DNA from 2 places in the Streptomyces sp. NPDC102467 genome. Region 1 is predicted to be linked to the other one. Evidence: predicted binding sites of a transcription regulator. Region 1 holds the regulator's gene; the other holds the start of a gene.
The links. The regulator HspR, encoded in region 1, represses chaperone genes until heat shock. The targets are predictions, from matches to a motif close to TTGAGNNNNNNNNNCTCAA.
Positions count from the first base shown of each region.

Region 2: lon (endopeptidase La) is a predicted target of HspR. The motif match lies at 1,740-1,758, and genes of this name have one in related genera.

Region 1 is NZ_JBIWKA010000016.1:22,871-26,269, forward strand. It holds gene dnaJ (molecular chaperone DnaJ) at 1-1,142, shown strand, start outside; gene ACIREE_RS30500 (heat shock protein transcriptional repressor HspR) at 1,148-1,597, shown strand; gene ACIREE_RS30505 (GNAT family N-acetyltransferase) at 1,696-2,220, shown strand; gene ACIREE_RS30510 (DUF397 domain-containing protein) at 2,229-2,420, opposite strand; gene ACIREE_RS30515 (DUF397 domain-containing protein) at 2,417-2,617, opposite strand; gene ACIREE_RS30520 (helix-turn-helix domain-containing protein) at 2,614-3,399, opposite strand, start outside.
Region 2 is NZ_JBIWKA010000001.1:547,215-550,613, reverse strand. It holds gene lon (endopeptidase La) at 1-1,717, opposite strand, end outside; gene ACIREE_RS02455 (GNAT family N-acetyltransferase) at 1,886-2,551, shown strand; partial or broken gene ACIREE_RS02450 (DUF3626 domain-containing protein) at 2,604-3,399, shown strand, end outside.

The sequences.
Region 1 (3,399 bases):
CCACCGACGCCGAGATCAAGAAGGCGTACCGCAAGCTCGCCCGGGAGAACCACCCGGACGCCAACAAGGGCAACGAGAAGGCGGAGGAGCGCTTCAAGGAGATCTCGGAGGCGAACGACGTCCTCGGGGACCCCAAGAAGCGCAAGGAGTACGACGAGGCGCGCGCCCTCTTCGGCAACGGCGGGTTCCGTCCGGGACCCGGCGGGGGCGGCGGCGGCACGTTCAACTTCGACCTGGGTGACCTCTTCGGAGGCGGCCCACAGGGCCAGAGCCAGGGCCAGGGCGGTTCCGGTGGGTTCGGCGGCGGCATCGGCGATGTCTTCGGCGGCCTGTTCAACCGGGGCGGCGCGGGTGCGGGCACCCGGGTCCAGCCGCGCCGCGGCCAGGACATCGAGTCCGAGGTGTCGCTCAGCTTCACCGAGGCCGTGGACGGCGCGACGGTCCCCCTGCGCATGTCGTCCCAGTCCCCCTGCAAGGCGTGCTCCGGCACCGGCGACAAGAACGGCACACCGCGCGTGTGCCCGACCTGCGTCGGCACCGGGCAGGTCTCGCGCGGCGGCGGTGGCGGCTTCTCCCTCACCGACCCGTGCGTGGACTGCAAGGGCCGCGGCCTGATCGCCGAAACTCCTTGCGAGGTCTGCAAGGGCTCGGGCCGTGCCAAGTCGTCCCGCACCATGCAGGTCCGCATCCCGGCCGGAGTCTCGGACGGGCAGCGCATCCGCCTGCGCGGCAAGGGCGCCCCCGGTGAACGGGGCGGCCCCGCAGGCGACTTGTACGTAGTGGTCCATGTCGACACGCACCCCGTCTTCGGCCGCAAGGGCGACAACCTCACGGTGACCGTGCCCGTCACGTTCACCGAGGCGACGCTCGGCGGCGAGGTCAAGCTGCCCACGCTCGGCGGCCCGTCCGTCACCCTGAAGCTGCCCCCGGGCACGCCGAACGGGCGGACGATGCGGGCCCGCGGCAAGGGCGCCGTCCGCAAGGACGGCACGCGTGGCGACCTCCTGGTGACGGTCGAAGTGGCCGTCCCTCAGGAGCAGGACCTGACCGACGAGGCCCGTTCGGCCCTCGAGTCGTTCCGCAAGGCGACTGAGGACACCGATGTGCGGGCAGAACTGTTTCAGGCCGCGAAGGGAGCTTGAGCGAGATGGACGGCCGGCGTCGCACCAACCCGTACGAACTCACCGAGGAATCCCCGGTGTACGTCATTTCGGTGGCGGCCCAGCTATCCGGCCTGCATCCGCAGACCCTTCGCCAGTACGACCGCCTCGGCCTGGTCTCGCCCGACCGCACGGCCGGACGCGGCAGACGCTACTCGGCCCGCGACATCGAACTGCTGCGCACCGTCCAGCAGTTGTCGCAGGACGAGGGCATCAACCTCGCGGGCATCAAGCGCATCATCGAGCTGGAGAACCAGGTAGCAGCGCTCCAGTCCCGCGTGGCGGAACTCTCCGCCGCCGTGGAAGGAGCCGCCGCCACGATGCAGCAACGTGAGGCGGCGGTACACGCCTCGTACCGCCGCGACCTGGTCCCGTACCAGGAGGTGCAGCACACCAGCGCGCTGGTGGTGTGGCGGCCGAAGCGGTCGCCGGAGTAGTAGCCCGCGCGGCGTATCCGTACGTGAAGGGGCCCCGGAGATTCGCTCTCCGGGGCCCCTTCACGCGTCGGCCCGCAGCCATGACGCAGGATGGACCCATGACCGAGATCCACACCCCCCGGCTCCTCCTGCGCCGCTGGCTGCCCGACGACGACCTCGCGGCGCTCGCCGAGATCCAGGCCGACCCGTCCGTGATGCGCAACATCGGCGACGGCGCCCCGCGCTCCCTCGACGAGAGCGCCGAGGACATCGAGCGCTGGGAGGAGGAATGGGACGACGAGGGCTTCGGCCTCTTCGCCGTCGAACTCCTCGGCTCCGGCGAGCTGGCGGGCGCGGTCGGTCTGTACGTCCCCGACGCCCCGGCCCAGATCGCGGGCCACATCGGGATCCAGTGGCGGCTCGGGCGTCAGTTCTGGGGCCAGGGGTACGCCTCGGAGGCGGCCCACGCCACGCTGGAGTTCGCCCTCCAGGACCGCGGCATCGACCGGATCGTGGCGGTCACCGCCCCCGACGACACGTCCTCCGCGAAGGTGCTGGACAAGCTCGGCATGGCTCCCACGGGGTCCGCGCCGGACGGCAGGCTGCTGCTGTTCGCGATCGACCTGACCGAGTTCGAGGGCTGACCCCGTCGTCAGCCCTGGCGGCCGGCGTAGCCGACGAACTCCGCCCACGCCGAGTCCCTCACGGTGAGGCGAGGGCCCTGGGCGTTCTTGGAGTCCCGGATGTGGGTGGCGCCGGGGGCGTGGGCGATCTCGACGCAGTCGGGCTCGTTGCTGTTGCTGCTGTGGCTGCTCTTGCGCCAGGCCGGTTCGGCCGGGTTCACAGTTGTTCCAGGAAGCGCGTCCAGGCCGAGTCCCTCATGGTGAGGCGGGGGCCCTGGGTGTTCTTGGAGTCGCGGATGTGGGTGGTGCCGGGGGTGTGAGCGATCTCCACGCAGTCAGGCTCGCTGCTGTTGCTGCTGTAGCTGCTCTTGAGCCAGGCCAGTTCGGAGGGGCCTCCGGCAGAGGTCTTGCGGTTCATGGTTCTCCCAGCACTTGCTCGATGAAGGCCAGTGACTCTCCTGGCGCGAGAGCCTGAGCTCGGATGATGCCACACCGTAGTTCGATGACGCGGAGCTGTTTCGGGTCGGAGATGGGGCGTCCTCCGAAGTCCCCCTCGGAGCGCCCGATTGCCGATCCGTCACCGAACTTCAGTACCTGCATCTCCCCACTCATTCCGGCGTGGTCCTCGCGGGCTGTCGGCATCACCTGGATCTCTACGTGCCGCAACTGGCCCAGTTCCAGGAGGTGTTCGAGCTGACGCCGCAACACCATTTTGCCTCCGATCGGGCGCCGTAGCGTCACCTCTTCCTGGATGAAGCTGAGGGAAGGTGCGGGGACTCGATCGAAGATCGACTTACGAGCCGTCCGCGCAGCCAGAGCCCGCTCGATCTGCTCGGACGCCAGAGAGGGACGCCGCATGGTGAAGAGTGCCTGCGCGTACTCCTGCGTCTGCAACAGCCCGTGCAGGTTGTGGTCCCCGTACGCCGTCAACTCGACAGCCCGCGCCTCCAGTCCTGCCAGATCCCGAACCTTCTTCGGATACCGAACCTCCCGCAGATCCTCCTTCAACCCGGACAGAATCCCGCGCGCCCCCAACACCTCATCGGCCCGATCCAGATACTCCGGCCGAGGAATTCGCTTGCCCGCCTCCACCTTGTAGACGATTCCCTCGCCGTACCCCATCGCCTCCGCGAATTCCGGCACGCGCAACCCCGCCGCCTCCCGCCAACTACGCAGCTGGCGCCCCGCCGTGGCCACGAC
Region 2 (3,399 bases), on a different contig from region 1:
CCAGTTCGTGCTGCGCCGCGACCTTGCGGAGCAGCCGGCCGACGGAGCGCTCCAGGTTCCGGACGCCCGCTTCGCGGGTGTACTCGCCCGCGAGCCTGCGCAGCGCGCTCTCGTCGAGGGTGACCTCGTCCTTCTCCAGGCCGGCCCGCTCCAGCTGGCGCGGGAGCAGGTGGTCGCGGGCGATGACGACCTTCTCGTCCTCGGTGTAGCCGTCGAGCCGCACCAGTTCCATCCGGTCGAGCAGCGCCTCGGGGATGGCTTCGAGGACGTTCGCCGTGGCCAGGAACACCACATCGCTCAGGTCGAGTTCGACTTCGAGGTAGTGGTCGCGGAAGGTGTGGTTCTGCGCCGGGTCGAGGACTTCGAGCAGGGCCGCGGCGGGGTCGCCGCGGAAGTCGGAGCCGACCTTGTCGATCTCGTCGAGCAGGACCACCGGGTTCATCGACCCGGCCTCCTTGATCGCCCGCACGATGCGGCCCGGCAGGGCGCCCACGTACGTACGACGGTGGCCGCGGATCTCCGCCTCGTCGCGCACGCCGCCGAGGGCGACGCGGACGAACTTGCGGCCCATCGCGTGGGCCACGGACTCGCCGAGCGAGGTCTTGCCGACGCCGGGCGGGCCGACGAGGGCGAGCACGGCGCCGCCGCGCCGGCCGCCGACGACACCGAGGCCGCGGTCGGAGCGCCGCTTGCGCACGGCCAGGTACTCGGTGATGCGCTCCTTCACGTCCTGAAGGCCCGCGTGCTCGGCGTCGAGGATCTGCTGGGCGCCTTTGATGTCGTACTCGTCCTCGGTCCGCTCGGTCCACGGCAGTTCGAGGACGGTGTCGAGCCAGGTGCGGATCCAGGATCCCTCGGGGGACTGGTCGCTGGACCGCTCCAGCTTCTCGACCTCCTTGAGCGCGGCCTCGCGGACCTTCTCGGGCAGGTCGGCGGCCTCGACGCGGGCGCGGTAGTCGTCGGACTCCTCGCCCTCCGCCTCGCCGTTGAGGTCGCGCAGTTCCTTGCGGACCGCGTCGAGCTGGCGGCGCAGCAGGAACTCGCGCTGCTGCTTGTCGACGCCTTCCTGTACGTCCTTGGCGATCGACTCGGCGACGTCCTGCTCGGCGAGGTGCTCGCGCAGGTGCTCGGTGGCGAGCTTGAGGCGGGCGACCGGGTCGGCGGTCTCCAGGAGTTCGACCTTCTGGTCGGTGGTGAGGAAGGGCGAGTACCCGGAGTTGTCGGCGAGGGTGGACACGTCGTCAATTTGCTGGACGCGGTCCACGACCTGCCAGGCGCCGCGCTTCTTCAGCCAGTTCGTGGCGAGCGCCTTGTACTCCTTGACCAGCTCGGTGACGGCGCCCGGCAGGGGCTCGGGCACCTCCTCCTCGACGGTCAGGCCCTCGACCCACAGGGCGGCGCCGGGCCCGGTGGTGCCCGCGCCGATCCGCACGCGGCCACGGCCGCGGATCAGGGCGCCGGGGTCGCCGTCGGCGAGGCGTCCCACCTGCTCGACGGTGCCGAGCACCCCCGTGTTCGCGTACGTGCCGTCGATCCGCGGAACAAGCAGCACCTTCGGCTTGCTGTCCCCACTGGACCGGGCGTCGGCCTGTGCGGCTTCCACCGCGGCGCGTACGTCGGTGTCGTTCAGGTCCAGGGGCACCACCATGCCGGGCAGCACGACCTCGTCGTCGAGCGGCAGCACGGGCAAGGTGAGCGATGTGGACGTCGAGGTCATGATCTCCCCTTTGGCAGTGAAGTTGAGCTATGTCGACTCAATGCACGGGCGCCTCCGAATGTTCCCCGCCGCGCGTTCGCTCTGAGCGATCACGTCTGTCGCTGCCGGAATCGCGCTGAGTAAGGTTCGCATGCCGATAAGAACCATTACGGACTGGGGAGCGCGCGCATGGCGGGGGACGATTTCGTACGAGCCTGGGTCGACGGCTGGACCGTCTCGCGCGGGGCCGCTCCCCCGCTCGTCGAACCCTGGGGATACACGGTCCATGTGGGCCTGCCCGAGCAGCCCGGCCGCCATGTGCTCGGCGCCACGAACGACGGTGTGCGCGAGGACGACGTCCGCAAGGTCGCCGGGTCGACGCGCGCCCGCGCCTTCCACCTCAAGGTCTTCGCCGACCCGGAGCGGGTGCTGCCGTGGCTCGGTCCCGAGTGGCAGCCGTACGGTTCGGGCGACTTCCTGATGACGACGGAGCTGACGCCCGCCGCCGCGCCGGAGGCCCCGCCCGGCTACCGGCTGCACGCCTGGAGCCGCGGCGGCGTCACCCGGGTCCTGCTCACCGACGCGGACGGGGCGTTCGCCGCGCGCGGGCAGACCGCCGCGACCGGCGCGAGCGCGGTCGTCGACCAGATCGAGACGTCGGAGCTCCACCGCCGCAAGGGCCTCGGCAGGGTGGTCATGGGCACGCTGCAGGAAGCGGCCCGCGCCCGGGGAGCCACCCGCGCCGTCCTCGCCTGCACCCCCGAGGGACGCCTCCTGTACGAGGCGGTGGGCTGGCGGATCGTGGCGCCGCTGACGAACGCGAAGCACCTGGGAGCGGTCGAAGCGGCGGCCTGAGAGCACCGCTATTCCTTTGCCGGGAAGGGCCGGGCCGCTCGATACTGCGGCGATGACCGCCCCCGCGCTCCCGCTCACCGGCGCCCAGCAGGCTGCCCTGCGGCACTTGCGCGCGGCGGGGCGCGCGGACCGCGACCGCGCGCTCGACCGGCTCGGAGCGCACGGCGTCACCGCAAAGGCCGCCGCCGCTCTGATCGCGGATCTGTGCGCCCACGCGCGCGTGACCCTCAATTTCCATCCGGACCGGCTGCTCCCCGACGGGCGCACCACGGTCGCCGAGCGGCTCGCGGCCGACGGCCGTTACCGCGGCCAGTACGAGACGGGCCTGTCGAACGGCAGCCGCAGCGCGCACCCGGGCGGCCTGCGCGACGGCTGGGAAGAGCGGTTGTTCGGCGGGGCGTACACGGGCGCGGCCGCCGTGGAGCGGCCCAAGTACGGCGCGCTGAACGTGATGCGCCACGCGGACGGGGCCGCACCGCGCTTCGGGTCCTGCCATGTGCGGCTGCGGCCGGAGGCGACCGCGCGGGCCACCTTCTGTTTCGGGGACAGCCATGTCGGGCCCGCCGATGTGGGCACAGCCGATGCGCTGTACCCCGTGCTGGCCGCGCTGGTGGAGGACGCGGGGACGAGTGGGCAGTCCCTCGGCGTCGCGCGCGCGGACCCGGTGGCGGTGATCCGCGGACTGCCGCGCCCGTCGGGCCCGTCGGGTCCGTCCGGAGTCGGGCGTTCGCTGGACTTCTATGTGGAGGCGCAGGTGCACGGCGACGTGGACCTGGCCAGGGACGCGGAGGCGCTCGTCCTCGATCCGTCGTTCCGCGGCACCCGCGCCGGCGAACTCCTCGTCGGCC